Regions from separate parts of the Brevibacillus sp. NRRL NRS-603 genome, predicted to be linked through region 2. Evidence: riboswitches for the same ligand, from Rfam matches in the RefSeq annotation. Region 2 holds a riboswitch; each other region holds the start of a gene.
The links. A riboswitch is a leader RNA that binds a small molecule or an ion and turns the genes downstream of it on or off. The one in region 2 is predicted to bind cyclic di-AMP.
Positions count from the first base shown of each region.

Region 1: it holds a riboswitch for cyclic di-AMP, as region 2 does, so the genes downstream of both, C7R94_RS09355 (CAP domain-containing protein) here and C7R94_RS03060 (C40 family peptidase) in region 2, are expected to answer to the same signal.
Region 3: it holds a riboswitch for cyclic di-AMP, as region 2 does, so the genes downstream of both, C7R94_RS00435 (quaternary amine ABC transporter ATP-binding protein) here and C7R94_RS03060 (C40 family peptidase) in region 2, are expected to answer to the same signal.

Region 1 covers NZ_PXZN01000012.1:464,522-475,238, forward strand. Annotated here, with positions in the region: gene C7R94_RS09330 (catalase) at 1-817, opposite strand, end outside; gene C7R94_RS09335 (2-phosphosulfolactate phosphatase) at 898-1,620, opposite strand; gene C7R94_RS09340 (hypothetical protein) at 1,753-2,199, shown strand; gene C7R94_RS09345 (cold-shock protein) at 2,369-2,572, opposite strand; gene C7R94_RS09350 (rhodanese-like domain-containing protein) at 2,998-3,342, shown strand; cyclic di-AMP (ydaO/yuaA leader) riboswitch at 3,427-3,582, shown strand; gene C7R94_RS09355 (CAP domain-containing protein) at 3,590-4,321, shown strand; gene C7R94_RS30235 (hypothetical protein) at 4,388-4,540, opposite strand; gene C7R94_RS09360 (homoserine dehydrogenase) at 4,641-5,651, opposite strand; gene def (peptide deformylase) at 5,682-6,209, opposite strand; gene C7R94_RS09370 (aminotransferase class I/II-fold pyridoxal phosphate-dependent enzyme) at 6,387-7,694, shown strand; gene C7R94_RS09375 (DMT family transporter) at 7,826-8,728, opposite strand; gene C7R94_RS09380 (acyltransferase) at 8,790-9,965, opposite strand; gene C7R94_RS09385 (YqjF family protein) at 10,093-10,717, opposite strand, start outside.
Region 2 covers NZ_PXZN01000007.1:37,498-48,214, forward strand. Annotated here, with positions in the region: gene C7R94_RS03030 (hypothetical protein) at 1-291, opposite strand, end outside; gene C7R94_RS03035 (hypothetical protein) at 387-953, shown strand; gene C7R94_RS03040 (biotin transporter BioY) at 1,048-1,611, shown strand; gene C7R94_RS03045 (cytochrome P450) at 1,721-3,061, shown strand; gene C7R94_RS03050 (sensor histidine kinase) at 3,252-4,637, opposite strand; partial or broken gene C7R94_RS30935 (response regulator transcription factor) at 4,638-5,358, opposite strand; gene C7R94_RS03060 (C40 family peptidase) at 5,573-6,094, opposite strand; cyclic di-AMP (ydaO/yuaA leader) riboswitch at 6,099-6,238, opposite strand; gene C7R94_RS03065 (LiaF transmembrane domain-containing protein) at 6,557-6,961, shown strand; gene C7R94_RS03070 (PspA/IM30 family protein) at 7,026-7,721, shown strand; gene C7R94_RS03075 (class I SAM-dependent methyltransferase) at 7,816-8,394, shown strand; gene liaF (cell wall-active antibiotics response protein LiaF) at 8,409-9,299, shown strand; gene C7R94_RS03085 (HAMP domain-containing sensor histidine kinase) at 9,313-10,461, shown strand; gene C7R94_RS03090 (response regulator) at 10,469-10,717, shown strand, end outside.
Region 3 covers NZ_PXZN01000002.1:20,394-31,110, forward strand. Annotated here, with positions in the region: gene C7R94_RS00390 (DoxX family protein) at 1-42, opposite strand, end outside; gene C7R94_RS00395 (FMN-dependent NADH-azoreductase) at 118-744, opposite strand; gene C7R94_RS00400 (MarR family winged helix-turn-helix transcriptional regulator) at 881-1,327, opposite strand; gene C7R94_RS00405 (carbohydrate kinase) at 1,516-2,616, shown strand; gene C7R94_RS00410 (pseudouridine-5'-phosphate glycosidase) at 2,620-3,546, shown strand; gene C7R94_RS00415 (VanZ family protein) at 3,624-4,535, opposite strand; gene C7R94_RS00420 (heavy metal translocating P-type ATPase) at 4,795-7,215, shown strand; gene C7R94_RS00425 (copper ion binding protein) at 7,279-7,479, shown strand; cyclic di-AMP (ydaO/yuaA leader) riboswitch at 8,229-8,375, shown strand; gene C7R94_RS00435 (quaternary amine ABC transporter ATP-binding protein) at 8,769-9,995, shown strand; gene C7R94_RS00440 (ABC transporter permease) at 9,979-10,717, shown strand, end outside.

The DNA.
Region 1 (10,717 bases), on a different contig from region 2:
CCCACTCCGGATATTCTCCTCGCTCAATTGCTTCATACAAGTCCTGCGTGGCATGATTGAAGTTTTTCCCTTGTATTTCTTCCGCCTGTTTTTGTGTTAAATTCTTAATCCCTTGCGCTAACGGCTGCCAATGGTATTTGACCAGGACCGCTTTTCCTTCATGGTTTACCCACTTGTACGTGTTTACGCCAGAGCCTTGCATTTGCCGATAGTTCGCTGGTATTCCCCACGGGGAGAACAAAAACGTGATCATATGCATGGCCTCAGGCGTATTCGAGATGAAGTCAAAGATCCGTTCCACATCTTGAATATTTGTGACAGGGTCAGGCTTGAACGCATGTACAAGATCAGGAAACTTCATCGCATCCCGAATGAAAAAAACTTTGAGGTTATTGCCAACCAGATCCCAGTTCCCGTCCTCTGTATAAAACTTCACTGCAAACCCGCGTGGATCGCGCAATGTTTCGGGAGAATGTGTACCATGATTAACCGTAGAAAACCGCACAAACACAGGTGTTTTTTTCCCTCGCTCCGAAAACAGCTTTGCCCTCGTGTACGTAGAAATCGGCTCATTACCTACGGTTCCATACGCTTCGAAATAGCCATGTGCTCCTGCACCTCGACTATGCACGACACGCTCAGGTGTTTTCTCACGATCAAAATGCGTGATTTTTTCAAGGAAGTCGTAATTCTCCAGAACGGTTGGCCCGCGATTTCCAACAGTCCGCAAGTTCTGGTTGTCTGTGATCGGATGGCCTTGGCGATTCGTCAGGATATTTTCTTCTGACTGGTTAATGGACTTGCTGTTGTCATCCATATGAATCCTCCCTGTCCAGTTTTTCTCATGTGTGGTTCATAACCATGGTTACCGAATGAGGGATTCTTTATGCGAAAAGACTAAATCGCTTCGTAAGCAAAATCATTGTTAAGCATTGGAACCGTGCAGCTCTGATTCCATTTTGCTGCAAGTGCGACATCTTCGGGGTACCCCATGCTGATCAGTTCTTGGCCGGAAGCACATTTCTGCAAGTAAGCGGGAAGATGATCTTGGGCAGATCGAAAGGCAGCCACTGCCATTTCTGCCTCTGGTGACAATCGATACCCCGCCAATTCGTGAAGCAGCGCACCTGCCGCAATCATATCTTCAATAGCAGGTCGCAATGCTCCATTTCCCCACCGCTCACCACAAGCAATGACCGTTATTGTTCCTTTCTGCTGCTGTATGTATCTGGCGACGGATGGCGCATTTCGCAAGCACGCGGCGATAACCTTTGCCCCTGTTTTCTTTGCCAATATGGTACAGGTCGATCCGTTTGGCGAGGGTAACACCATCCTACTTCCCCTGGGTATTGTTTTTAGACAAGCGGGTGAAAGGGAGATCGGTTCCCCGCGTTTTCCAGCGAGCAACGCTGCTTTTTGTATGGCGAATGCAATGGCTGACTCATCCTTTGTCTGATAAGGATAGACGATACCTTCACGTCCCGTTACGATATCGACACACGTACTGAAAGAGAGCACATCGATAATGACGATCATATCCGATGCTGCCCCGACCTGTTCCACCCCTTCGTACCCCCAATCAAATCGAGCCGTATAGTCTAGTTGTTTGCATACAGGCATTTCTCCCAAGCCCTCCACCGTCCTCTATCAAAAATAGTTACTCGTCCCCTTACGTTCGCCGTTACAAATCAAGACAAGAAACAATATCGTATTATTGTCCCACTAGATTACACAAGAATGGAGTGAACATGGATGTCTGAAATCGAACACGACGACGATCAAGGTAATACTGAAAGAAGAAGTCACAGACGCCCAAAAAGAAATACTGTGAGAACAACTGGTATTTTGCAAAACAACCTTGGAGTTGCTATCACCGCTCACCTCGACCTAGTAAATCTGAATACAGAAGATGTTGAAGTACGTGTGCAAGTATTGAACTGGGGTAACGCAGTTACGCAAACGAATCCAGTTAGCACCTTGCTTGACATCACGCAATTTATACCAGCGAATACTCGCACTGCTTTCAATGCGCTGGTCCCCGCTTCTTTCCACTATGAAGTTCGCCTTACCGTAGCAGAAAACAATGAAAATGTCCTTCTCACCACTTATGGCCGTACTTCCATCGGTGGCGGTCAAGTGGCCGGCCTTTCCGTTCTTGACAGTCAATTCCAAACTGTCGAAATCGAAACTTGTATTTAACTATTTTGCAGAATGAAAATGAGGAATTATGGTGGGACGCCATAGTTCCTTTTTTATTGATTCGCATGCAGGAAAAGGCGCCGGGAACGATCCCAACGCCTTTTTGCTTCAACGTCCTCTGACAAAAAAGAAACTGCCCCTGAAAGGACAGTTTCTTTTAAAAGGAGACTTACAGTTTTACTACGTTCTCAGCTTGTGGGCCACGGTTGCCTTGAACGATGTTGAATTGAACTTTTTGACCTTCGTCCAAAGTTTTGAAACCGTCACCTTGAATTGCGCTGAAGTGTACGAATACATCGTCTCCGCCTTCTACTTGAATGAAACCGAAACCTTTTTCTGCGTTAAACCATTTTACTGTTCCGTTCGTTTGCATTTAAAAAAACCTCCAAAAATTCAATTTGAATATGCTAGTCATATTTACCGAAGCAAATAAAGCTCACATATCATGAAGAAATACCAGATCATGTGCTATGATACGCCTTCATGATATGTGAATTTTACCTACTCGGCAAATAAATGAATGTCATAGGACGGAACTGCAAAATAAAAAACTAAACCTTTTGAAAACCTAAAACAATGAAAGCCCTTCCTCTCTTCCATCCTTGCGGCTCCGATGACCGCGCCAGTGTGAATCGGGGATTCAAAAATGTTATCCATCAGCATACACCTCGATGAATGATAGGTATCAATTTTTCAAGTAGCAACCTCATTCTACCATGGTTGTCCAATAAAAGCAACCGTTCATCCTTATTCTGGACGAGGCGGTACTCTGTTACAATAGGATTGGGAGGGATTACATTGCAAAATCATACGTTAACAACCATTCAATTATCCGACATGCTTGAAAAAAGAGTGCCTGTACTATTATTGGACGTGCGTGACGCTGAAAAATTTATTTCCGGCAGCCTTGTTCACGAAAACGGATCGGCGCGAAACGTCCCCTATCTTCTAATGAAAGAACAGGACAAACCACTCGATGAAGAAACCGAAAAGCTCGCGCAAAATGTACAGATCGTTACCTTATGTACAACAGGTAACAAAGCTCAAAAAGCTGCCGCTCTGCTTCGTGAGCATGGTTTTCATGCAAATGCATTGGAAGGCGGCTTAACCGCCTGGAAGGAACAATCAAGCGAAACGAAATGAGCCTAATTTATCAACGCTTCTAGCTGTTTGCCATATATTACTCCTTTATTTCGATTGGGATTGTCTGATATCGTTGTTCATGCCAAACGAAATAAGCCGAGACTTCCTCGTGAAAAGGAAGTGCGGGGGACTTTTTTGTGGATGAGCTATTCCACATTGGGGTGAATCGCCGACTGGCGTAGGGTTGTTTCCTCAATCCGAATCCGACAACTAACCTCGTAGGCAAAAAAAAGGAGAGATTTGTTTAATGAAACGTTTTGGTTCTGTTACAATCGCGATGACTCTTGGTCTGGGCTTGGCTTTGACAGGGTTTGCTTCTTCTGCTTCGGCTGCTTCTAATTGCCCTGTTCCTAGCGGACAATTCCAATATTATATGCCACAATTCCAAAAAGCTCCAAATTCCCAACCATTTTGGAACTTCTATCAACAAAACCAAGGCTTTGCCCCTGGACAACCAATGCCAATACAACAGCCAATGACACCGATGCAACCTGCAAAGCCGGTACAACCAACTCCGGTTCAACCAGCACCAGTTCAAGCTGCACCAGCGCAACCTAGCAATAACTTCACTCAGCCTGTTGCTCCAGTAAATCAAGCGGATCAAGCAAAAGCTGGTGACTTTGCGCAACAAGTCGCGGATTTAGTAAACCAAGAACGTGCAAAAGCAGGTCTCAAGCCTGTTCAAATGGATGCAGCACTGTCCAAAGTAGCGTTGGCAAAAGCACAAGATATGTCTGCTAACAACTATTTTGACCACAACAGCCCAACGTACGGTTCCCCATTTGACATGATGAAGCAGTATGGCATTCAGTACTCGACTGCAGGTGAGAATATCGCCATGGGTCAACAGAGTCCACAAGAAGTCATGCAGCAATGGATGAACAGTGAAGGCCACCGCCAAAACATTATGAACCCTGCGTTCACAAAAATTGGTGTAGGCTTCACAAATGGCTACTGGGTACAAGAATTTATCGGGTAAACATACCGCCTGATAAACGAAAAGCCGGTGTCTCGTAATAGAGACCCGGCTTTTTTCGTGTAGACGTTACTTCCGCTGCGCTTCTGTTGCCTGTTTTTTGGGGGTACAGCAGCTTTCCTGCTCATCTAGCAAAGCAACGTCCTTTTGATCCATTTCTTGCTTGGTGGGGTAAGCAGATACTTGCTGTAGCTCGGCATTGACATCAGACGATTGTTTCATCCGTATGGCCCCCTCGCCGTTTTTGGTGGTACATCCCTAGTATGCACGCGGTTCTAAACGACTCATTCCTAAGGAACACTGGAAGCACATGCAAATGAACCTATCTGCTCATAATATGTTCAAGGTCTTTTAAGGCAGCCGCTGCTGCCGCGACAGGATCTGATTTTCCTCCAACGACCAATAAATCCCCCATGACATCTGTTTCTACTCTTATGGCTTTTGTCGTACCTGATACAGATGCAAACGGATGGGTAAAATCCACCGCACACAGCTCAACTGCTACAGTAAGCGTGCCATTCGCATCCTTTTGGATCGTTCCGATCAGCTTGGGAATCTTCGTATGCTTTTTCCACGTCTCGATTTGTAACGAGGTTATTTCGCGAATACTTGCACGTGCGATATCCTTTAGATTTACTTGCCCGCCAAAAGCAGCGTTTGCCAAGATCGTGAGCTTCGAAGCTGTATCCCAACCATCGATATCATAAGAAGGGTCGGGTTCGGCAATCCCCATCTTCTGAGCGAGCTCGACTGCTTCTGCACAGGTGAGCCCCTCTTCCATCATTTTTGTGAGCACGAAGTTCGTCGTTCCCGTAAAAATACCTTCGACTCGCTTTACTTCACAGCCTGCCAAGTTATACTGCAAAAGATCAATCGTCGGCAGGGCTGCTGCTGTTGCTCCACTCACTTTCAACGCGACGCCATGTTTTTTGGCTAGAGCGGCTAAGCCAGCATAATCGACAACAAGCGCGCCTTTTGAAATTGCGATCGCATGCATAGCATTTTCCAATGCATAACGAATATAAGTCAGACCGGGTCCTCCCTCTTTTTCAGATGGACCTGCCTCGATGAGCACGTCTGCTTGAGCTGACTTGATAAATTCCAGCGCGTTCCAAGATGGATTCCCTGCTTGTTTTGTATGAGCATAGTCTTCCCATTTTCCTGAATCGATTCCATTCTCATCATAGAGGCCAGAAGCTGAACGAACGACTCCCACGAGTCTGACATCCGCTTGATATAGCTCGCGATACCGCTCCCGTCGCTGCTCCAGCAGTCTGGCTACCTGTTGCCCAACTGTTCCAAAGCCTGTTAACATAATATTCCAACGCTTCATGAGTCAATCTCCTTGTTGTTTATGCTCCGGTTATTCCCACCATTTTTTCCCACTCTTAGCTTGTAGCCGGTGCAAATCCTTACGATTCAGTTTCTTTCCTGTTTTTGCTGAGTAGAGCTCTTCCGTATGATCAATAAACAAAATTCCTTCCAAATGGTCCATCTCGTGCTGAATACACCGAGCAAGGAAATCTTCGGCTTCAATCGTCTTCGTTTCTCCTTGGCGGTTCAACGTCTGAACTTTGACATAATTCGCCCGACGAACGATTCCAAAAACACCTGGTATCGAAAGACAAGCTTCTTGCCCTACCTGCTCACCTGACTTTTCCATCAGCACCGGATTGATTAGTTCAATCAAGCCGCTGCCGCAATCCATCACGACTAAACGTTTGGGGATGCCAATCTGGATCGCGGACAAGCCTGCCCGACCTTTCGCAGCGTAAATCGTTTGGGTCATATCATCCAATATCTTTTCAACCTGCGGAGTAATGGATGGTACTCTTTTTGAAGTTTCACGCAAGATAGGGTCTCCCAGGCGAACGATCATGCGTTCAGCCATTTATTTCTCCCTCCCGCATTACTCATTTTTCGATATCAAGGTAGCAAATCCGGTCCTCTATGTCAAAAGGAACCTCGCAAAATCTGAAATATCCCCTGGGCAAGGGTGACAAATGCATGTAGATACGCTATCTTTATTGGTAAAGATAGATGTTTGTATATGAAAAGGGAGGCTACCATGCATTCATTGGCATCAACGCTGAACGAAACCATCCAACGCGAAAACCCACACGTATATGAAATGCTGTCCAATATCGCCAAGCTGATTTATTTCCCGAAAGAGGGGATTCTCAGCCAGTCGGCAGAAGCGAAAGCAAAAGCGAAAAAGTACAACGCAACTATCGGGATTGCCCTGGAAAACGGTCAACCGATGCACCTTAAGGTCATCCAGGATAACCTGTCTGCTTACCAGCCAAAAGACATTTACGAATATGCTCCCCCAGCAGGAAAACCTGAGCTGCGTGCAGCATGGCGTAAAAAAATGATCGAGGAACAGCCTGCACTGGCTACTCATACGTTTAGTAACCCAATCGTTACAAACGCATTGACCCATGGTCTGAGCATCGTGTCGGACTTGTTCGCTGACAGTGGCGATAGTGTTATCATCCCGGATAAAAACTGGGAAAACTACGAGCTTACGTTTTCGATCCGCCGTGGTGCGGAGATGGTCTACTACCCATTGTATAACGACGAGATGAAATTTAATGCTGCTGCTTTGCGTGATGCCATTCTCGCTCAAAAAGACAAAGGCAAAGCCATCGTTGTACTCAACTTCCCGAATAACCCGACGGGCTATACACCAGGTCCAGAGGAAGGAAAACAAATCGTCGCTGCACTCAAAGAAGGCGCGGAGGCTGGAATCAACATTGTTGCGGTGACAGATGACGCATACTTCGGCTTGTTCTTCGAAGATTCGATGCACGAATCTCTCTTCGCTAGCCTGTGCGATGTTCACCCTCGCATTCTGCCTGTAAAAGTAGATGGGGCTACCAAAGAGGATTACGTATGGGGCTTCCGTGTTGGCTTCATTACGTATGCATCGCCATCCAGCGACTTGCTAAGCGCTTTGGAGCAGAAGACTATGGGAATCATCCGCGCTACACTTTCCAGCGGATCGCATCCTTCCCAAACATTCGTCCTGCAAGCAATCACTGCCCCGGAGTACAAAGCACAGAAGCAGGAGAAATTCGATATCATGAAAGGTCGCGCCAACCGCACCAAGGAAGTGCTCGACAGCGGTAAATACGATGACGTGTGGACCTACTATCCATTCAACTCCGGCTACTTCATGTGCCTCAAGCTAAAGACTGTCGAAGCGGAAACATTGCGCCAGCACTTGCTGGAACAATATGGCGTGGGTACGATCGCTCTCGGTCAAACCGATTTGCGCATTGCCTTCTCCTGCATTGAAGAAGAAAACATTGCGGACTTGTTCGACTTGGTTTACAGCGGTGTAAAAGATCTGGAAAATGCAGCGACCAAATAAATGTAACTAGCTCTACTGCAAAAGCGTCTTGACCTCGTGTCAGGGCGCTTTTCGTTCTCTTTCAAAAAAAGCCCCGGCTACCCAAGACGTATAAATACCAGGGTTTCCGAGACCTTTCCATCATGCTATTTCTATTCGCTTTCTATCGACGAACGTATGAGTCGAGGCTGCTGTGTACCAATAAAAATGGAGGCGAGCACCAGAATCATCCCTACTCCGTGCATCCAAGTAAATGCTTCGTTCAAGAAAAGGACAGCCACGAGAGCAGCACTTATCGGCATCATTCCGGTGAACAAGCCCGCTTTGGAAGCCTCCACCTTCTCCACTCCTTTGTACCAGAGAAAGAAGGATAAGACGCTGGCCGTAAACGCATAGTACACAAGAAGCCACCATACATTTGCTGGTACGGTACCCCAATCAAACCGCAAGCTTTCCCAGATCGCAAACGGAAGAAACAAGACAAAGCTGATGACATTAATCGCAGCCGTCATTTGAAAAGGGGTAATTTTCCCTGACAGTCTTTTGGCGAAAATCGTGAAAAGCGCTTCACTAACAACTGCAAAAAATATGAGCAAATTGCCTAGCATGCTTACCCAGTTCTGCTCCACTCCGCTTCCTGTGAACGTAATGAATCCGATGCCGCCCACTGAAAGACCGATTGCCACTAAGCTGTTGGCCTGTAATTTTTCCTTGAGAATCCAGAATGAAAACAAAGCAATGCAGGCAGGTACCGTACTTGTAATGATACCGGCTGCCGTAGCGGTCGTCGACTGAACGCCGTACAGCATGCAAATACTAAACAGAAACACGCCGAAAAACGACTGCCAGAATAACACCCTGCCTTCCTCACGGCTCCAAGACGTTTTCCATTCCCCACGCATAGCAACCAACGGCAATAGGATGACGATCGCGAGTAAAAAGCGCAGCTCCGAAAACAAAAACACAGGAACATGGGAAACAATTTCTTTCCCGATGGAGATGTTGCTTCCGACCAAGGCCATAGCCAAGGCTAACTGAATGTAAGCTAACAGCATGACGGTTCGCTTCTCCCTTCAACCTCCTGCAATTCTCTACATCTGGCCAAACTGCTTGCGATTAACCTGCGTTTTGCCATTCCTTTTGAGAGGACGGGATCTTTTTTGTCTTTTTCTCTGCTGCCCCCACTAACAAGGAACCAAACGGCACTTTTCCCAGCCCATAGGATATGGCAAAAGAAAGAATGGAGCACAAGACGAATGCTACCATACTTCCCCACACGCCCGTGTGAAAAAGCTGAAGCTCGCGCAAAAGCTTCATCAAGTATGTCAAGATCAGCGCGTGAATCAAATACGCTCCGTACGAATATTTCCCAATGAGTCCTAGCCAATGTGTCCATTTGGATTGCTTTTTGCTCATCCATAGGCAGAGCGCGTACACAGCCAGTAAGCAAGCCATCGTATACAGGAACATGGACGGTTTCAAGGATGTCGCTACGTTTATATTGATCTGGCCTTGCCCTGAATCACGGAAAAGTTCATAACCAATGACTGCGTACAGGACAGCAACCGAAGCAATGATCCATTGCCAGTATTTTTTCAGGATGGCACGAAATGCAGGCAAACTGAAGGCAACTAAGCCACCGAACAAAAAGTAATAGAAATAATAGAACGCATTTCGATCGCGGTATTTGATGAAATACGTATCAAGCCAATTCATATCGAATCGAAAGCCGTGGGCCGGGATGTACCGCGCTGAAAACCACATGAGACCTCCATAAATCAATCCGGTGACACCAAGGGCGACAATGAGACGAAAACGGCTTGTCACGAATCTGCGGAAAAGTTCAAATACTTTTTGCCAAAACGGATACAAAAGATAGAACTGAAAAATCATCACGACGAACCACAGATGATACGAGGATGTCCCTGTCAGAAAATTTTTGCTTACATTCCAGACGAACGCTGCTCCCTCACCCAAAGGCTTCTCCATCAAGTAAAGATAGACCACCGACCATATTCCATACGGAACCAAAATCTCGGTTATTCGTTTACGCGTGAAGGAAATGTAGTTCACTTTTTCAGAGTAGTTGTAAAACAAAACAAGACCCGTGATGAAAATGAATGCTGGTACCGCGAATTTTAGCAAATGAAACAGCATTCCGTAGATGATCGACACCTGCTCTGTCAGTCCCGGCTCCCGAATATACACACCAATGACATGCTGATAAACCACAGCCAAGAATGCAAAGGCCCGGATCAGATCCAACTCACCAATTCGTTCTTTTCGAGCCATAACCAAATACCATATCCTTCCTGTTTTTACGAAAAAAAGTGCTACCTTCCATCTTACCGACCAAAAGTCAGTCTGGCAAGCCTCAAATCAAAAAGACTGATACCCGTTGGAGCGGTATCAGTCGCTACTACCCATCTTGATCCGCAGATAGATCCGCTAGACTTCGAATCGGCCAAATCAGACTTTGTACCCCACGTGAATACAGTGCTAGATGCGGAGAATCCGTAAGTGGGATCGACAGGTTTTCGGTCATCGAGTTTTCACGAATATGAAAGGCTGCCTCCTGTAGCTGCCACGGCTCGTGTACCACATCCGCAAACATCATTTGCTTCGTTCTGTTACAGCTGCAAAAGAGCGTGTATCGCTCCGTCAGCCAATGCACCAGCGTTCCCTCTTTGGCTAAAAATTTGTCAGCGAGAGGCTGGTAGCTGCCTTCGAACGAGGGAGACTGAGGTAGACCAGACAGACGTCGAGAGGTAAAATCGATCTCATCCCCTTGGCGATGAAAAGTCATTTGGGCCCGATAATAGGGCAGTCGGTACCAAAATTTCGCAATCTTAATCACTAAAGGATTCGACGTATCTAGCGAAAGAAAATACACGCCCGTCTTCCCTTTCGCCTTCACATATGTTCTAACATTGATTTCAGGAAAAGTCGTCGTGAATGGTACGGATGGCATCCGCCGCAGACGTACGCCACTCAGCAAAAACGGGATCATACTGATCCAGGCCTTGCCATCATAGGTATCGAGC
Region 2 (10,717 bases):
TGTAAGGAGACGTTTGGCTTCATACGTACTCGCATAGTAGGCTTCGACATGCGGATCGTTGTCCAGAACATACCGACACGCCTGATCACGAGACAACTCCTGGTACCAGTCTGTCTGTTTGATTTGGGCGACGAGATCCTCATAGACCGGTTCCGGCTTTTTCCATGGATTCAAACGATGAATAATTTCACCAAGGATTGCAACAACGATTAGAATTCCGATTAAAAACATGGCTGTCACCTCAAAGGTTGGATCACTCTCATGGTACCACTCTCCTGAAGGCGCCGCCATGGGGAAGTCGGTCTGCTTGCAAAACAAGGAGAAAGCAGGCATGCTATATACTGTAAAAGAAAGGGCCCGAATGCCTGGGAAAAGGAGGGCGCGAGATGTTTCATCCGCTTGTTTTTGACAATATCAGGGTTGTGTTGGAAGGTGCGGTATACGACCGAGACTTCGAAGGGGCAATCACGATTACGAACCGTTCGGATGTCATGGATATGGCGACGTTCCATCGACAGTTTCAGATTGAGTTCAAGCTGGCTGATCAACATGATCATGCTGTCCGCGCTGAGATGCAGCTTCGTACCCAGTTAGCGGATATTGCAGCCGAGCAGCTAGAACAGCCGTTGACAGATCATATCGGATGTACGATTTGCATTCATTTTTATTTGCAGATGGAAAATTACAGAGATGTGCCCGCAGAAGCGAAAGAAATCACATCGATTCTCAATGACATCTGGGGGCAACGACCGTACATTACACAGAAAGTATCGGCAACGCTTGAGGAACATCGAATCGATTGGCCGCCGAAGCAGATAACCAATCAGGTGACGCTGGACTTCCATCGGAAAATTGATGAAGGCAACATCGATGACTTGAACGAATTAATCGATCATACGGTTCAGTCACTTCAAAAGCTGCAGCTATACATGGTTCAACAAGCAAAAAGGTAAGCCGACAGAACGGGGATTTACAAAAGGGCAGATGCGTATTATTATTTTGTTAACCTTATAACATTTTTAGTTAACAAAACGGAGGCTAGTACGCATGAGAAACGAACGCTTAAGATGGCTGTTGCTCTCTGCCATTTTTGCTGCAATGACAGCGGTATTGTCACAGGTGACGATTCCTTTGCCGTTGATTCCGATTACTGCGCAGACGTTAGCAGTAGGACTGACGGCGACCATTTTGGGAAGACGATACGGGACACTGGCCCTGGTTATTTACGTTTTGCTCGGTGCAGTCGGATTGCCCGTATTCAGCGAGGCGAAAGGCGGATTGCAAGTATTGGTCGGGAAATCCGGCGGGTACATATTTGGGTTTATTGCAACCGCTTATGTGACCGGACTCTACTTGGAGAAAACAAGATTCAACCTGAAAAATGCCATTATTGCCAATATCATTGGCATGTTTGTCACACTCGCTTTTGGTACTGTACAGCTCAAATACGTCATGGACATTCCTTGGGATACCGCTGTCGCTTTTGGTGTAACTCCTTTCCTCATTGTAGGGGTTGTCAAAGCAGTTCTGGCTTCTCTGATCGGCATCAAGGTACGCGAACGACTGATTGCTTCTCGTCTGTTGCGCACAGATCAACCTGTTACACGATAAACAAAAAATTTCGTAAGCCATCCGAAGTTCGGGTGGCTTTTTTTCGCATAATCTCCTATTCGTGCCGGATACTATCGGTAGGATTTTGCATGTAAAAAGGAGGAGACGCATGAATATCACGACCACTGGCCCAAAAGGTCTTCCAATCTCAGGGAACTTGATGGCGTTTCGCCGCTCGCCGCTTCAATTCATCCGCGACGCTGCAAAAGAGCATGGAGAAGTCGTCCATTTTCGCTTCGGTCCTTCCCGCCATATTTATCTGTTAACGAATCCGGATCACATCAAAGAGGTTTTGGTCAGCAAACAGGCGCATTTTCGAAAAGGGAAAGGACTACAGGTTGCGCGAGCTGTTGTAGGAGATGGAATTCTTACCAGTGAAGGAAAAAAGCATTTGCGACAACGGCGGCTTATGCAGCCAGCTTTTCATAGAGAACGTATCGCCAGCTACGGAGACGTGATGGTCCGGCAAGCAGTTGATCTCATGTCGGATTGGAAAACCGGGGAGCTGCGCGATATTCACTCGGACATGATGAAAGTAACGCTGGCGATTATTACGGAGACGATGTTTGGCAAAACCGTCAAGGAAGGCGCCGATCAGATTGGACATGCCATCGATGTCGGTTTGAAATATGTGGCAAACAAAGGCTCCTCTTTTATCGACATTCCTTTGTCCGTACCTACCAAAAGCAATCGGGAGTTCCTGGAGTCGAGTGAGCTGCTGGACAAAACGATTTACTCTTTGATCGAAGCTCGGCGTAATAGTGAAGGAGAAGAGCACAAGGACTTGCTGGGGATGCTTTTGGCGGCGCGTGATGAAGATGATGGGGAAGGAATGACAGACGAGCAGGTGCGCGACGAGGTCATGACCATTTTTGTAGCTGGCCATGAGACAACTGCGAATACGATGTCGTGGATTTTCTATTTGCTGGCTACTCATCCCGAGGTGGAGAAAAAGCTGCATGACGAGCTGTCGACGGTGCTGTGTGAAAAGCTGCCGACAGTCGAGGATCTTCCACAGCTGAAGTATACGAATCTCATTGTACAGGAAACGCTGAGGCTCTATCCTGCGGCATGGACGATTAACCGGGAAGTAGTAGATGAGGTTGAGATCGGCGGTCATACGTACAAGCCTGGGGAAACACTGATGATGAGCCAATATGTCATGCACCGTGATCCACGCTATTATGAGCAGGCTGAACAATTCATTCCAGAGCGTTTTGACAGCGACCTTTTAAAAAGAAATCCAACCTATGCTTATTTCCCGTTTGGTGGCGGGCCGCGTGTTTGTATCGGGAATAACTTTGCTTTGATGGAGGCAGCTTTGCTACTGGCGACGATTGCACAGCGATATCGACTACGACTGGCTGAACCGAACCAGGTAGTGGAACCCGAGCCGTTGGTCACCTTGCGTCCCAAGAACGGACTGCCGATGCGTCTGGAGAAAATATAGAAAAAAATGGAAATAGAGAACAAAAAAAGAGGCATCTTATCACTACGGTTTCGCCGATTGTGTCAGATACCGAACTGGGGGTTATTTATCACTGAAAGCAACATGCTTACAAAAATTATTTTACTAGTAAAATATAAAGAAATAATTAACTGAGAATAAATCTATATAAAGTAAGGGTAGCTTGTGAAAGCTACCCGTGGAAGAAGGGGATGGTGAAGGAGAAACTGCTTCCCATTCCCAATTCACTGTTTACCATCAGATCTCCGCCGTGAAGCCGGACGATGCTCTTGCAAATTGTTAAGCCTAAGCCTGTACCGCCACTGTTGCGATTTCGTGATTTTTCCGCCCGATAAAACTTGGTGAAAATCTTCGGCAAGTCTTCAGAGGCGATTCCTTCTCCTTTGTCGATTACAGTAAAAAGGACATGTCCTTCTCGTTGATCACAAGTAAGGTAAATGGAGCCATCCGGTTTGTTGTAGTGAATGGCGTTGTTCAACAAATTTTCCATGACACGGCGCAGCTTGGTCTCATCCGCTTCGATGTGCAGTTCATTGGAGATACGCAGCTTCCATTGAAAGGTAAGGCCTGCCTCTTTGATTCTTGGCAAATAGTCCTCAATGATTCCTCTCAAGAAGCCTTTGACATGAATGCGGTTAATGTTGAGTCGGACTTCGGAGCTTTGGGTGGTGAAGTCCTGCAACTCATCTAGCAGCTTTTCCAAGTCCGTCGTTTTTAGCTCGATTTTGCTCATCTGTTTCTGTATTTTGGTCATATCCGTCACACGACCGGAGCCGATATATGACGCATATCCTTTAATCGTGGTGAGAGGTGTGCGGAAGTCGTGGGCGATCGAAGCAATCATTTCGGCCTGTCTTTCTTCCGCTAGACGAAGCTCATCCACCATTTCCCCGAAATATCGAAAGAGTTCCCCAAATTCATCATGCGATCGATACGTAAATGTAACCAGCCGCTTTCCTTCCTGGATTTCTTGGGTGACGCGCGATAATTCGTTCACGGGGCGCAGTATCCAGCGAACGAACAAAGCGAGCAGAACCAATCCCACCAGACTGATGCTTCCGTAAATAAACCAAAGCATCATGGAAACCCCTGTCGTCTCCATCATATCGTAATCATCTGTGTAGAAATAAACAACGATCTCTCCTGTACGTGGTGGCTCCTGCTGAAAATGGTACTCAGCTACGACTTTGAGGTCACTTTGTTTGAAAGAATCGCCACGGTTTGATGAGGAGGGAGAAGGCATTTTCAAATTATAGGCGCGTGATGTTTTGCTGTAGATGGTGTTTCCATTGGCATCCTTCACGAGCATGCGATACATCACGTCGTCTGGCAACTGCTTTTCAAGCTCCAAGCGTTCGATTGGGTCCTTGAAATTACTGACGAGAAGCAGTTGATTGAGCATGACCTTTTCTGCGGCATCCTTCTCAGCCTGGTACTGGTTATGCCGATCATTTTTGAGTTGAGCGACAATAATGTCTTGAAAAACAAATTTAAACAACAAGATGTTGAGTGTGATCAAGGCAATGAAGGAGAGCAAAACTTTATTGCGTAAGCTCATTTAAAGCTTCTCCCCGATAAATACGTAGCCTGTCCCCCATTGTGTTTTAATGAACTGACGTTCTGTTTCCAGCTTTTCTCGGAGGTTTTTGATATGGACGGTCACTGTATTGAGCGAGCCATAACCATATCCCCCAGACGCGGTCATAAATTTGCTCTCTAGTAAAGACGATGCCCGCATTTTCTGCGAGGAAGGTGAGCAGTTGAAATTCTTTGGTAGAGAGCTCAATTTTTTGATTACATACATAAACGGAATACGTTTCTTTATGAATTTCCAGGTCCTTGAATTTCAAAACTGTAATCGGAGAAGAAGCTGTTTCCTTCTCAGGCTGCTCTTCGGTATGCTTGCGAATGCGCTCATAGCGACGAAGGTGGGCACGAATGCGAGCGAGCAGCTCTTCTGTATCAAAGGGCTTCGTGATGTAATCGTCTGCGCCGATTTCGAAGCCGACTACCTTATCTACCGCTTTTCCTTTTGCACTGAGAAACAGTATAGGTAAATCCCACTCACGGCGAATTTGGGAGCAGAGCTCGTAGCCACTCATGTTGGGCATCATAATATCCAAAAGGATCAGGTTGGGACGCTCTCCTCGGCTGAGCAGCGAGAGTGCATCTTCTCCGCTCTCTGCGGAGGAAACGGTGAAGCCCTCGTTCTCCAAAATGTCTTCTAGCAGTTCAATAATCTCCAGATTGTCATCGACAATTAAAATGTGATCTTTCACCGGAACAACCCCCAGTTACTTCTATTAATAAGGAATACCATTCAAAGAATGGGTCTTGTCTATCATAACATGCTTTCACCTGATCAGGGGAAGAAACCCCGTAAGTTATTAAGTTGTTCTAATATGTGAGGGTACCTCTTTAGACCAGGTACTAAATTTCGTCAGAAAAAGCCAGAGACGTAGTGTCCCTGGCTCTTATTATTTTGCCGAATGACTATTTTTGAGCTGGTTTTTCCGGCAACGATGCAGCTTGCACCGCTTTTTCCTTTTTCGGAGTTTCTGCTTTCGCTAGAACAGGAACGCTGAGACGCTTGGCGCCTACATACCGCTTGCTCCAGTAGTATGGATCGTTCAACTTGGTGTTGACGACTCCACGACCAGATTCCGAGTGCACGAATGTGCCGTCTCCAATGTAGATACCCACGTGAGAAATGCTGCGGCCGTTCGTATTGAAGAATACGAGATCGCCTGGCTGCAAATCTTTTCTGGCTACCTCTGTACCTAATTCGTACTGGGAAGCAGAATTGTGAGGCAGGTCTACACCTAACGCATCAAATACGTAGCGCGTGAAACCGGAGCAGTCAAAGCCCTTTTTGGACGAGCCGGAAGATTTGTAAGGGGTACCGTACAAGTCGCTGACTACTTCATGGAGAGAATTCTCCTCAGCAGCCTGTGCAGCGCCTGCCCCCATAGCAAGCAATCCAGCCATAAATAAAGATAAAACGACCTTGCGCAAAAGAAACTGCTCCCTTCGTGAGCCTACGAGGTTAGCTGAAGGGTTCGGTCGAAAGGACGCCCTAGGCTGCTAGGAGTAGCAACCATTCACCCCAAAAACGTGGTTCCCCCGTTTCCGCCAAGCGGAATTCGGCTATTTTTCGATGTTTTTTTACACGCACTCTTACGAAGATTCTACTTCAGTCCTGTTTTTCCTTCTTTTTATCTGTTCGTTCACATATTCGTCACATAAATACCGTCAAATGCTGTAACGTTTTCGTTCGACAGTGCAAGCCGCTTTTCGACCCGGGCTGGTTCTGCCTTACGGGACAGCTCGTCCGATTAGGGCAGGAAATTGTCTCCGTCCAGGGACGGAGGGAAAAACCAACCGCACGCCCGTTATGGGAAGCCTATACCGAGGGCTACAATAAGGGCATAACGTTCCACAAGCACCACATGCAAAACGAATGGAGGTAAGCGAGTAATGAGCGAACGGTCTGGCAAAGTTCTACTCGGGCTGGTTCTGCTGCTAGTCGGTGGGTTGGTTCTTCTAGATCTGGTGGGTATCGATATCGGAGACTTGCTCGGGTTCATCATTCCCGGTGTGATCATGATATACGGTGCCAAAAAGATCATGGGACAAACCGGTTCACGTTTTTGGGGAATCCTAGTCTTCCTGTTCGGGTTCCTGATGTTGATTGGCAAGCTTGACCTACTGTTTCACGCGCTTCTGGCCATTGGGGTGATTTATCTGGGATATCGCTTACTGCGTCCCAGCCAAGAACCTAAACAAGCGCCACCTGCTTGGGAGCGTGAATGGGCCCAAAAAGTATTAAAGGAAGATACGCTGGACACTTGGGAGAGAAATGTAAGAAGACGCCCACAGTAACGCCTATGTCGCAAGAGTCTTTTGGATGAACAATATGATGTGATATGATGAGGAGGAAAAAATAATGAGTATCTTTAAACGTTTGCGTGACCTGACAGTAGCTTCGGTGAATGATGCATTGGATTCGATGGAAGATCCGGTAGTGATGCTGAATCAATATATGCGTGACATGGAAGTAGAAATCGGACAAGTTGAAGTAGCGGTTGCCCGTCAGGTTGCACTGGAGAAGAAATTCCGTCAGCAATTGGACGAAGCCAATGCCCTGATCGAAAAACGCGATCGTCAAGTCAAGCTCGCCTTGACTGAGGGAGAAGACGAGTTGGCACGTCGAGCACTCGCTGACAAGAAGCAGTACGAAGGCCGTGCAGCGGAATATGAAACTCTCTACCTGTCAGCATCCGAGGCAGCTGCGCAAATGCGCGAGAAGCTGGCTGAGCTGAAGGAAGAGTTCTATAAAATGCGTGCGAAAAAGTTCACATTGATGGCACGTGCACAAGTAGCTCGTACACAAAAGCAGGTCAATCAAGCAGTTGTCGGTATCGGCAATCAGTCCGCAGGCCGTGGCTTCGCCCGCATGGAGGAAAAAGTCATGCGCATGGAAGCAGAAGCGCAAATGAGTGGGCAATGGCGCCAAACGAACCGCGCTTGGGAAAACGCTTTGTCTGAACTGGAAAAGGATGATCTCGATGCAGAACTTGCCAGCATCAAAGCATCCATTAATGAAGTGAAAACACCGGTAGCCAAACCAGTACAATCCTAATCCAACAGGAACTGGGGGACAAGGTGTAGAATAGATTGTGTCAATTCGGCAGCCTGTGTACATCAGGCTGCTTTTCCCCTAGGAGGTACGATTCTTGCAAGACTTCTTGGTCTTTTTGCGCCGGTTTATCGCTGAGCCTGGACGCGTCGGTAGTATAATCCCCAGCTCTCGTTTTTTATGTGAGCAAATGTTGAAAAGCGTCGATTGGGCTTCAACCGATGTGATCCTGGAGCTGGGACCTGGTACAGGGGCATTTACCCAAACGATCTATCAGCGCTTGCGTCCCGGCACACAGTACGTGCTCGTGGAACGAGATTCCCAATTTCGCTCTATGCTTCAATCACGTTTTCCCGATCTTTCTATCAGGGAGGAAGCGACTAAACTTAGGTCTTACTTGGAGGAGCAGGACCTTGCAGGTGCAGATGTCATTATCTCAGGTCTGCCATTCGCCAATTTTCCTCAAGAGCTGCGGGCAGCAATTCTGGACGAAGTTCAATCTGTACTGAAGCCAGGGGGCCTATTTATTACATTCCAATATTCGCTACAACTCCAGGCTGAGTTGCAGGATCGTTTTTCCCGGGTCAAGATCGACTTTACCCTGTTGAACATTCCGCCTGCATTCATCTATACATGTCGTAATGGTCAAAGTGAAAACGATCAGCATGGGGCGTGAGAGAGGAGACTTTTGTGAAACTGTCCCGTTTGCACAAAATGTTGGCTGGTGTCCTGATTATTTTTACGGGAATCGGTCTTTTGTTAGACAGTTTGGGTATCATTTCATTCGGTCTGTTTGATTTGTGGCCGATGGTGCTTATTTATTTTGGCCTTCGTTTGTGGGGGCAGAAAAATCGGATTGGCGGAGGGATTCTATTCTCCCTGGGGACCATCATCGCGATGGATATGTGGTTTGGTGTCGGGATTGATGATTTGTTCCAGATTGCAGTACCAATCGTGTTTATTTATTTCGGGTTTCAGTTGATTCGGGGCAAGAACAGCCGACGAGATAACCGTGTGAATCAACCATTGGGCGAGAGTGGGACCCCATCTGCTGCGGAGACGATTTTCACTAGTGATGCGAGTGTCCCGAATGACGTGAACGTTTCAACAGCGGAACGCCCTTGGGTAGACAGCTGGAACAAATGGAAGCATGTTGGTGGCAAAATTCCTCATCACGAAAGGATGTCTTCATCACCTGACGACATGTTGCCAAAAGATTCCCGCAGTTCTCTGATTGGGGATTATCACCTGACCTCCGGGCGTTTTGAACTGAATCATTTGCATGTCTGGCATGGAATCGGGGATGTTGTGATTGATCTATCCCGGGCAGTGTTGATGCGGGATGAAGCGGTTCTTGTTGTAGAGGGCTGGGTAGGAGATGTGACGATTTATGTGCCGGTCGATCTTCCTGTATCGGTAACGGCAGGGTTGAGTATTGGTGACCTGGAGGTGCTAAGCCACCGTCAGGGAGGTATCAACCGCAGCGTTAAGATTCGTTCTGATCAGTATGATGAAGCATTGCAAAAAGTAAACTTGCATATCTCGCTGCTTGTCGGCGATATAAAAGTCAAGTACATCTAGGAGGTACTGGCGGATGCGTCGACAGCGATTGGCAAGTATTCAGTGGCAATACGTGCGCTATGGCATGTTACTGGCCGTCAGTGCAGTTACTGCCGCGTTTATTTGTTTCTTTTGGCTATACTTTCTCTGGAGAGATCACCCCGGGATTCATCGGTGGTACAACGAAATAATCAGCGACCGCAACCTCGTGTGGTGGCTTGCAGAATATATAGGCATCAATCTGCCCGCTGATCCAGAGGGCTTGATTCAGCTTGCTGCTTTTGTTGTTTCTTTGCCTGCAGGTGTCTTAGTGGCATTGATCATTTCCTATATCATCGGCAATTTATTGAAAAAGAGACTCAGTGTACTGTGGGAAGCTGCCATGAAGCTCGGGCGCGGGATGCTGTCGTATCGGGTTCCCGAATTGGGCGTCGATGAAGTTGGCGAATTAGGATGGCAGATCAATCGCTTGGCTTCGCAATGGGAAGAGCAAGTAGCTTCCTTGCAGCGGCTGTCGAACCACAATGCGGCTCTGGCAGAACAATTGAAGCATGCAGCGGTAACAGAGGAGCGACAGAGATTGGCAAGAGAACTGCATGACGCAGTCAGCCAGCAGCTGTTCGCCATCGCCATGACGACTGCGGCGATGAAGCGGCTTGTAGAAAAGAATCCTCAACGTGCAGCCCAGCAGATTGAATTGGTCGAAGAGATGGCAGCAGCTGCACAAGCGGAGATGAGAGCATTGCTTTTGCATCTTCGCCCGGCTACGTTACAAAACAAGTCATTAAAGGAAGCCATTCTGGAACTTTTAGATGAGCTGACGCGTAAAAATACCATGCAGCTGACGTGGGAGATCGAAGACGTCGAAGGCTTGCCGAGTGGAATTGAGGATCATTTGTTCCGCATTTTGCAGGAGTCCTTGTCCAATACATTGCGGCATGCCAGAGCTACCCAGATTACAGTAAAGCTGTTTACGCTGCAAGAGCAGGTTCGCCTGCGAGTAACGGATGACGGTGTTGGCTTTGATCCGGATGGGGAGAAAATGACGTCCTACGGTTTACGCAGCATGCAGGAGCGTGTAGCAGAGGTCGGAGGCTCCATGGAGATTTACTCGGCAATTGGGAAGGGGACGCAAATTGAGGTGCGTATTCCTCTAATGTCACAGACGGAACGGGAAGGGTGAAGGCTCGGTGATTCGGGTACTACTGGTAGATGATCACGAAATGGTTCGGATGGGTCTGGCTGCTTATTTGTCTACAGAGGACGATATCGAAGTCGTAGCAGAGGCAGGCAGTGGAGAAGAAGGGGTGCGGATGACGCAAGAGCTGCGCCCGGATGTCGTTTTGATGGATTTAGTCATGGAAGGCATCGGCGGTGTGGAAGCGACTCGGCGTATTCGTGAAAGCTGTCCATCCAGTAAGGTTATTGTCTTGACTAGC
Region 3 (10,717 bases), on a different contig from region 2:
ACCAATGACCAAACGAATTAACAACAATCCAGTATCCAACACTTTTCATCTCTCCTTAATTACTTTTAATTAGTATATCTTTATTTTAAGATATTTGTCCAAAAAGGCTGGCGGGCCTTAGAAGGATTCCGCCAGTTTTACTGCTTTTTCTACACCAGCTGCAACGAGCTCAGCTGCTTTGTCTTGGAATTGGTTGTGACCTTCTACAATCACTTCCGATACATTGCTGATGCCCCAGAAGCCGAGGAGCGTGCGAACGTATTTGTTTGCCATTTCGATTTCAGCCATAGGCCCTTCGGAATAAACGCCACCGCGTGCGCTCAACAGAGCTACTTTTTTGTCGCCCATCAGACCAACTGGACCTTCAGCTGTGTACTTGAATGTTTTGCCTGCTTGGGAGAGGTAATCCATGTACGAATGCAGAACTGCCGGAACAGTGAAGTTCCACATTGGGAAAGCAAATACGATTTTGTCTGCTGCTGTAAATTGGTTCAGGTATTTGTTAACCAAGTCAGCACGTTTTTGCTCATCAGCAGACAGCTCGATTCCGTTTCCTGCTTTCCACATAGCAGTCAGCATGTCGTTACCGTAATAAGGGAGGTTCTCAGCAAACAGATCCAGCTCAACGATTTCGTCATTTGGATGTGTTTCTCTGTATGCTTTCGTGAAAGCTTCGTACAGCTTTACACTTGTAGCCTGCTCAACTGGGCGATCGTTTGCTTTAATAAAAAGTACTTTACTCATGAAAATCTTATTCCCCTTCCATTTAGTAAGTCACTAACTTTTAATGTGTAAATCTTGATTTTAAGATTATTACGTATCAGATCTTTTGTCAACACTTTTTTTAAACGATTGTGGTGAAGAGAAGGGGGCTACTCATCTAATAAGTAGCCTGAGCAGTGCGTCCCAGCTTTTTTAGCAGCTCGATTGCTTGACGCTGTTCTTCTGGTGTGAGACCTTCCATCGCTTTCTCAATGGCACGTTGATGAGGAGGGAAGATTTCAGACAAAAATTGATGCCCTTTTTCAGTGAGTTCCGCAAAAATGACGCGGCGGTCCTCCGAACAGGGCTTGCGAATGAGCAGTTGCTTCTTTTCGAGTTTGTCCACAACGTATGTGATGTTTCCGCTGGAGATCAAGATTTTTTCGCCAATTTGCTGCAATGGTTGAGGACCTTTATGAAATAATACCTCTAGTACCCCGAATTCAGTTGGATTAAGTCCATGCTCGCGAATGTGACGATTGGAGTGAGCTGTAACCCAGTTGTATGACCTTGATAAAACGACAAAAAGATCGAGGGGATCATTTCGCAGTGGTTTGTCAGACATACGGACCCTCCTTTATATCGAAATTTAGATATCTTTAATTTAAGATAATCCTACATGATCGTATTCCTATTTGTCAAATTGAGATAAAAAATAAAATGCAAAACATATCTATACAAACAATTGTCCTCGTGATAAACTTTTGTTTGTAAACGAGCTGTGAAAGCGTAACAGAAGAAAGGAGGATGACCGTGGAAAAAGACATGCAGATCCTTCATCATATCCGGCAAAATCCTTTTATCACGCAACAGGAGCTGGCTGATCTGATTGGCATCTCACGTTCAGCGGTAGCTGGCTACATCGCACAGTTGACCAAGCGCGGGGAAATCAAAGGACGGGCTTATGTACTGCGTGATGAAGGAATGATTGCTTGTATCGGTGGGGCCAACCTTGACCGCAAAGCACGCGGCAAGCAGCAGGTGCGTCTACACTCATCCAATCCCGTAACGATTATGGAATCGTGTGGAGGAGTGGCACGGAATATCGCGGAGAACCTCGGTCGTCTTGGCTGCAATACGTCACTCATTACGAGCGTTGGTGAGGACAAAGAAGGCGAATGGCTCTTGCAGGAGACGAAAAAGCACGGGGTGCACATCAGCCAAGTGTGGAGACTTCCTACACAGCGGACGGGAACGTATACCGCGCTTCTTGATATTGATGGCGAGATGGTTGTTTCCTTGGCGAACATGGATATTTACGATGCTCTCACACCAGAGATGTTCGCGGAGAAATGGTCGCACATAGCAGCAGCCCACGTGGTTTTCATCGATACAAACATTCCGGCGGACTGCTTGGCCTACATCATCGAACGTTGCCGGGAGGAAAACATCCTGCTCTTCGTTGACCCGGTCTCTTCCATTAAAGCAAAGAAGCTCCCACAGCAATTGGACGGAGTAGAAGCGATTTTGCCGAATCGCGAAGAAGCTGAGCTGATGGCTGGCATGAAGATCACGACGATCGAAGAATGCGCCGAGGCTTGCCGCAAGATCAGGGAACGAGGCGTCAAGCACGTCATTGTTACCTTGGGCGAAGAGGGCATTTACTACCAATCCGAGGACGTTGAGGAGCATATGTCTCCGTATCCAACGGAAGTGGTAGATGTAACAGGTGCGGGAGATGCGTTCGCGTCGGGACTCTTGTATGGCATTGTAAACGGAGAGTCTTTCCAGAGAGCATGCCGCCTTGGATTGGCAGCATCCGCTCTGACATTGCAAACAGAGCAGTCCGTATCTCCTCTATTAAAAGCAGAACAATTGGAACTGGCCGTAGAACAATTCGAAAAGGAGCGATAAGAGATGAAACAATATTTGACCTTTACTGAGGAAGTACGCCACGCACTGGAGAACAATCTGCCGGTAGTTGCACTGGAGACGACGATTATTTCGCACGGTATGCCATACCCGCAAAACATTGAGATGGCGAAAGAAGTAGAGCAAATCATTCGAGACAACGGTGCTGTACCAGCTACGATCGGGATCATGGACGGCAAAATCAAAATCGGTTTGACTGACAGCGAGCTGGAGGAGTTTGCGACGAACAAAAATGTAGCAAAAGTAAGCCGTCGCGACTTCGCTTACATTTTGGCTAGCGGTAAAATCGGTGCGACTACAGTAGCCGCTACCATGATCGCAGCTGAGATGGCTGGCATCCACATGTTTGCAACAGGCGGTATCGGCGGGGTACACCGTGAAGGCGAAATCACTTGGGACGTATCTGCTGACCTGACTGAGCTGGCGCAAACAGATGTAGCTGTAGTATGCGCAGGTGCGAAATCGATTCTCGATATCGGCCGCACACTCGAATATTTGGAAACGCAAGGTGTACCAGTTGTGGGCTACCGCACAGATGAATTCCCTTCCTTCTTTGCTCGCGAAAGCGGTTTTGGTGTAGACATGCGTATCGATACACCAGAAGAAGTCGGTAAGATGATGAACACCAAATGGGATCTGGGACTCAAAGGCGGTATGATTATCGCGAACCCAGTACCAGAATCAGATGCACTCAACCACGAGGAAATCGAAGCTGTGATCCTAAAAGCACTCGCGGAAGCAAAAGAAAACAACATTGCAGGGAAACAGGTAACGCCATTCATGCTCGATAAAGTGAAAAAGCTGACAGAAGGCAAGAGCTTGGCAACGAACATCGCGCTGGTGAAACACAATGCTGAAGTAGCTGCGAAAATCGCGGTAGCTTATCAGAAAGAAGCGAATCAAGGTAAATAAGAGAGATTGAACAACAAAACAGTCAAAGAAAAACGAGCCTCTAGAATCGCTTCTAGGGCTCGTTTCGTTTATTTTACTCACTCCCACCAATGTTGCATTCCACGGATTCCAACATCCCACAGCTTAGCGTTTCCGGAAACGATAATGGTAATTTCGTTTACCTCGTTAAAAGGCATCTCCCTTAAAGCGTCTGTCCCTTGAAAGGATTGTTCGTTTAACTGAGATATTTCTTGTCCATCTACGATGATTTTGGCTTCACCCTTAGAGTCTCCATTGTCGGGAATGCCGAAATAGAAAGAAAGCCAGACATTTTCTTGGTTCCCCAGAATATAGTTGTATGTTTTGGTTGATTCCCCTTCACTGCTATACACGTTCATTTTCGGCTCTATTCGCTCACCTGCTACGGTGAAACTTGGGAGGTTCTCAGTCATAGGGGTAGTTCCCGTCGTTTCTTTCATAACCGTTAATGATTGAATAGGGCCTTCTCTTTTTTTGATGATTTCAGAGACCACCATGACTCCAAATATAAGTACAACAATAGATAGAGCCGAAGCCATGAGCTTTTTATAAGAAATATTTGAAGAAAATCCAACTCGATAGGCAACATAGCCAATCGCTGCCCCTATTGTATTGGATATCACATCATTTACATCAAAGCTACCAAGATATGTTAAGGTTTGAAAAGTTTCTAGAACAAGAATCGCTAAGACAAACAAGGATATGAACTTCCCAAATCTTACACGATACAACAGGGGAAGCAGTATTCCAAAAGGGATAAAAGCAGCGATGTTTCCAAAATCAACAATCCATGAATAATTTAGTTCTGGAAATTTAAGTGGTACTCCTTCTGGGACAAGGATAAAGGTGTACCCTTCTACACTGGCTGCGCCGTCGAGCCTGTTAAACGCAAAGAACATAAAAAATAAAATTAAAATCGTATAGAATATGGTGCCAACTAAGATGACTTTCCGTGATTTCATTTCCATCATTTTAATCTCCTTAAAGCCATTTGTGTCTGAATGATTTTACTCTGAATGAATACGTGAGTGATTAGCTGTTAGTCACATCCTTGATAACAACTAAGATTTTCCCTGTGTTTTTAGCATTTGAAGCCCATTTAGAAAAAAATTCAAAAAAGCACTTGATATACCCTGAGGGGGTATTGTATAGTAAAGGTGTGATCAGGAAACAACGTAAGGGAAACGTTACGATATATTATACCCCTACAGGGTATTTGGAGGGATTAAAATGAGTGCTAAAACAGCAGAGGCAACAGTCGCAATCTCAGGGATGACTTGCGCAGCTTGTGCACTGCGCATCGAAAAGGGCTTGGGAAAAATGGAGGGTGTAGAGACCGCCAACGTCAATCTGGCTTTGGAAAAATCCACAGTCGTGTTCGATCCAACGAAAACGAACATAGACGACATCCGCTCCAAAATTGAATCGCTCGGCTATGGCGTCGTCACTGACAAGGTGGAGCTAAACATCTCGGGAATGACATGTGCGGCTTGCTCCACACGGATCGAAAAAGGCTTGAACAAAACAGCTGGGGTTCTGAAGGCAAACGTGAACCTGGCGATGGAAACAGCCACTGTCGAGTACGATTCCTCACAGGTAAGTGTGACGGACATTATTCAAAAGGTAGAGAAGCTAGGGTATCAGGCCACTCGCAAGGAAGAAGGAAAAGAAGAAGAAAAAGTAGATCGTCGCCAGGAAGAAATCAAACGGCAGACCCGCAAATTCTGGATTTCCGCGATTCTGTCACTCCCGCTTCTCTGGTCGATGGTAAGCCACTTTTCCTTCACCTCGTTTATCTGGCTGCCTGAAAGCTTGATGAATCCGTGGGTACAGCTCGCATTGGCCACACCGGTACAATTCATCATTGGAGCACAATTTTACGTCGGAGCTTTCAAAGCCCTTCGCAACAAGAGTGCCAACATGGATGTGCTGGTTGCTCTCGGTACATCGGCTGCTTATTTCTACAGTTTATGGGTCGCGATCAACTCCATCGGTGCTCATGGCGGCCACATGCTCGAGCTGTACTTTGAGACCAGTGCGGTACTGATCACGTTGATCGTTTTGGGTAAACTGTTTGAGATGAAAGCAAAGGGGCGCTCTTCGGAAGCGATCCGCAAGCTGATGGGCTTGCAAGCAAAAACAGCAGTAGTCGTACGAGATGGCGTCGAGATGACCATTCCTGTAGAAGAAGTGAGACTGGGCGATGTCGTTCACGTGAAGCCGGGCGACAAAGTACCTGTCGATGGCATCGTCATGGAAGGGCAGTCCGCAGTTGATGAATCCATGCTGACTGGTGAAAGTATTCCGGTGGATAAAGCCGCAGGTGATACCGTCATCGGCGCCACTTTGAACAAAAACGGCTTTTTGAAGGTCCAGGCAACCAAAGTCGGAAAAGAAACAGCTCTGGCGCAAATCATTAAAGTAGTGGAAGAAGCACAAGGAACAAAAGCACCGATTCAGCGAGTAGCTGACAGCATCTCCGGGATTTTTGTCCCAATCGTAGTAGGGATTGCCATTCTTACCTTCTTAATCTGGTACTTCTTCGTTATACCTGGCAACTTCGGTGAGGCTTTGGAAAAAGCAATTGCCGTACTCGTAATCGCTTGCCCGTGCGCCCTCGGTTTGGCAACACCGACATCGATCATGGCGGGCTCTGGACGCGCAGCTGAGCTGGGCATCCTGTTCAAAGGAGGCGAGCATCTTGAGACTGCTCACCACCTGGATACAATCGTCCTCGATAAAACAGGGACTGTAACCAAAGGTGAGCCAGAACTGACAGACGTCATCGCCATTGATATCGAAGAACAAGAGCTGCTCTCTTTGGTCGGCGCCGCTGAGAAAAACTCCGAGCACCCATTGGCTCAAGCCATCGTTCGAGGTATTGCAGATAAAGGAATCACCCTGTCGGATACAGGTTCATTTGAAGCGATTCCTGGGTTCGGTATCCGGGCAACCGTCGCTGGCAAAGAAGTACTCGTCGGTACCCGCCGCTTGCTGGAAAAACATCAAATCTCGTACCAAGCAGTGTCTGATACCATGCTGGCACTGGAGCGCTCCGGTAAAACGGCGATGCTCGCAGTCGTCGAAGGCAAGCTCGCTGGCCTGATTGCCGTAGCGGATACGATCAAGCCAACCTCCAAGCAAGCTGTTCAGCGCATGAAAGCGATGGGATTGACTGTGATCATGATGACCGGTGACAACCGTCAAACCGCCGAGGCCATTGCCCGTGAAGCAGGAATCGATCACGTCATCGCAGAAGTCCTGCCTGAAGGCAAAGCCGCAGAAGTGAAAAAACTGCAAGAACAAGGCAAAAAAGTCGCGATGGTCGGCGATGGTATCAACGATGCTCCTGCACTTGCTACCGCTGACGTCGGTATGGCAATCGGTACAGGTACAGATGTGGCTATGGAAGCCGCCGATATTACCCTGATGCGCGGCGAACTGACCAGTGTCGCAGACGCCATCGAGATGAGCAAACTCACCATTCGCAACATCAAGCAAAATCTGTTCTGGGCATTAGCCTACAACACCTTGGGTATCCCGATTGCCGCAATCGGCTTCCTCGCTCCATGGCTTGCCGGTGCCGCAATGGCCTTCAGCTCCGTATCCGTTGTACTCAACGCACTGAGACTGCAACGAGTAAAGCTGTAACAACAGCAACAAGCGGCTTTGTCCGCCTTATCTATACAATTATCATTTAAGGAGAGATTGATCATGACAAATATCACATTGAATGTAGAAGGCATGTCTTGCAACAAATGCGTAGCGCGCATCGAGAACACATTGAAAGAGCTGGGTGCAGAAGGCAAAGTAAACCTGGCTGAAAAAAAGGTTGAGGTTTCCTACAACGAGAGCAACCTGACTCTCGATGCAGTGAAAGAAGCAATCGAAGACCAAGGTTACGACGTCGTTTAATCATCGTGTCTTTGAAAAGCAAAGCTCCTGCCTCATTCAATGAGGCAGGGGCTTTTTGGTGTTGAGATAAAAGTGGCTGTAGTGGAGGGGAAGAAGCCCATTTCCAGTCTACGCTTCGGCCTACGCCCCGCAAGGGGTTAAACTGTCCGCTCCGAAATGAATGCCGGGAGCGCTTCAAAAGTAGAGTTTCGAAGATGTATTCGCAGAGGTTGAAGCTGAAAACCCCCGCCATTCATTTCGGAGCTAGGTAGGGCTCCAGAGGCGCTAGGACTGGAAATGTTCTTCTTCCCAAGCGGCTTTTTACTACATTTTGAAAGCAGCATTCAAGCTGTCTTTTAAAATGTATGTAGAAACTCAGCAGTTCGTAGAGGAAACAGGAGAAATAAGCGAAGATCTTTGGACACACCTACCGAGGCGTAGTGAAAAAAAGAGAAACTGATTTTAGCGTCCACCTCTGAAATGCATCTTGAATGAACTACTTTGGACGCGGTTTCTCTTTTTTTCACGGAGCCGGGCACTCCATGCTCCCGCGCAGGGGTTCCAAGAATCTGAGCGTTTTCTCCTGTTTCCTCCCCACCACAACAGCGAGTATTAGGCACTAATATCTTGATCGAGTGAGCAACTAACAGCTAATCTAATCCGACTCATAAAGAAAGCTGTCATTCGGTTAAAACCGTGCTAAACAAACGTTCACAATAACTGGAAGTGAGCGTATAATCAAAATCAAAATCACAATCAAATAAGCAGCAAAACACATACGGCCTAGTTCCGAGATTCTCGGAAGCGGGGGAACCAATCTTTTGGGGTTAATCCTGAGTGATCAGGAGGGATGAGGAAATGTCTTCTCTGCCATCCTACCCGTCAGCTAACCTCGTCGGCCAAAGCAGGGAAGGTCATGGATGGATAAAGTCTAGGCATATAATGCGCAACAAGGGGGGTCCTTGCGGGCGTGTGATAGGCCGATGCAGGCTTTTTCTTTGGGACCTTTGTTCTGGAGAAAAAGAATGGATCGGCCTATTTTTTATGGAAATACCGATGAGCAGCTTATGCGATACAGACGTGAAGGAAATAGTGTGGATCGCTGGGAGGCAGTCGGTACGACATAAACTGCTGACAATCAAAATCAGGAAGACAGAGTACAGGGAGTCCTGAAAATGGACGCCAGGTATTACGTAGGCCTGCGGATTTTCAACACGAGTAAAAATCAAGCGTGCATGCTTGGTTTTGCTGGAGTGTGGAAATTTCGCGGGCTTTTTTCATTTACGAAAAAACGAAAGATGAGGGATACCATGTCCAAAATGAAAGTCCATCAACTGACAAAAGTGTTCGGGAAGCACCCCGAGCTGGCCTTGAAGCTGCTGGCAGAAGGACGAACAAAAGAACAAATTTACAAGCAAACCGGCCAGTCCATCGGGGTCAATCAGGTCAGCTTTGAAGTCAAAGAAGGTGAAATCTTCGTCATCATGGGCCTGTCCGGCAGTGGCAAATCAACCTTAATTCGAATGTGTAATCGACTAATTGACCCAACGAGCGGAAGCATCGAGATCGATGGGGAAGAGATCGTGGACATGAAGGCGGCAGCTTTACGCGAGGCACGGAGGAAGAAGCTCGGGATGGTTTTCCAAAATTTCGCCCTGTTTCCGCAGCGGACGGTACGAGAAAACGTCGAGTTTGGATTGGAGATTCAACAGGTTCCACCCGGGCTCCGGCAAGAAAAAGCACGGGAAGCGCTCGCGCTCGTTGGATTAACCGAGTGGGAAAATGCGTACCCGGATCAATTGAGCGGAGGGATGCGCCAGCGGGTCGGATTGGCGCGGGCGTTGGCTAATAATCCAGATATTCTCTTGATGGACGAAGCGTTCAGTGCACTGGACCCGCTCATTCGAAAAGATATGCAGGATGAGCTGCTGGAGCTTCAGATGACAATGAAAAAGACGATCCTGTTCATTACGCATGACTTGCACGAGGCGTTGCGGCTGGGAGATCGGATTGCCTTTATGAAAGACGGACAGATCATTCAGATCGGCCGCCCGGAAGAAATCATGGCAGACCCAGCGGATGAATTCGTGCGGAAGTTCGTAGAGGATGCTGACCTGTCCAGGGTTCTCGTTGCTGAAAATGTGATGAAACGGGCAGAAGCAATCACGCCTGACAAAGGAGCGCGAGTGGCGCTGCAACTCATGATGGATAACGGTGTGTCCAGCTTGTACGTCGTGGACAAAAAGCGCACACTGCTCGGCTTGATTACGGCGTATGACGTTTCACTCGCGATCGGTACGGGAGATTCGCTGGAGAAGATCATGAAAACTGACCTCCCTACCATTCCACCTGACGCACGTCTGCACAGTTTGTTCCCGATGATGGCAGACCTGCACGTCCCGATTGCTGTAGTGGGCGAGCAGCAGCGTTTGTTGGGTGTCATCGTAAAAGGAGCGGTGCTAGGCGGGCTGGTAGGCAAAGTCAATGTCCAAGAGCACCAGAGAGCAGAGGTGATGAGTAATGGACGCCGTGCCTAAGCTACCGATTGGCGGTTGGATGGAAGGGTTCGTGGAGGTGCTGGGACAGTACAAAGGGGTATTGTTTGATCCAGTGGCTATCGTCATTTCCACGATGGTGACTTACTGTTCCACGGTTTTGGCGGAGATACCTTCGTTGATTCTCATCTTGCTGCTAGGGGCCGCTGCGTGGGTTTTTGCAGGGAGAGCGTCAATGGTCTTTACGGTTATCGGACTTTCTCTCATCCACAACTTGGGGTACTGGGATGAAACGATTGAGACATTAGGACTCGTCCTCACTGCCACCATGATTTCGATCGTTATCGGGATTCCGGTGGGCATTCTTTGCGCGAGACACGATACGTTTCGCAATCTAGTCACACCAGTACTTGATTTGATGCAGACGATGCCAGCGTTCGTTTACTTGATTCCCGCGATCTTTTTCTTCGGCTTGGGCGAGGTGCCGGGAGTCATCGCCTCCATTATTTTTGCTTTGCCGCCAATCGTGCGTCTCACGAACTTAGGCATACGTCAGGTCCCAGCGGAATTGGAGGAAGCGGCGGACGCCTTTGGCGCAACTGGGTGGCAAAAGCTCGTGAAAGTGCAACTGCCGTATGCGAAATCGACGATCTTGGCGGGGGTCAATCAATGCATCATGCTCGCCCTGTCGATGGTGGTCATAGCGGCTATGATCGGGGCGAAAGGCTTGGGGGCAGACGTATATCGAGCTGTATCGCAAGTGG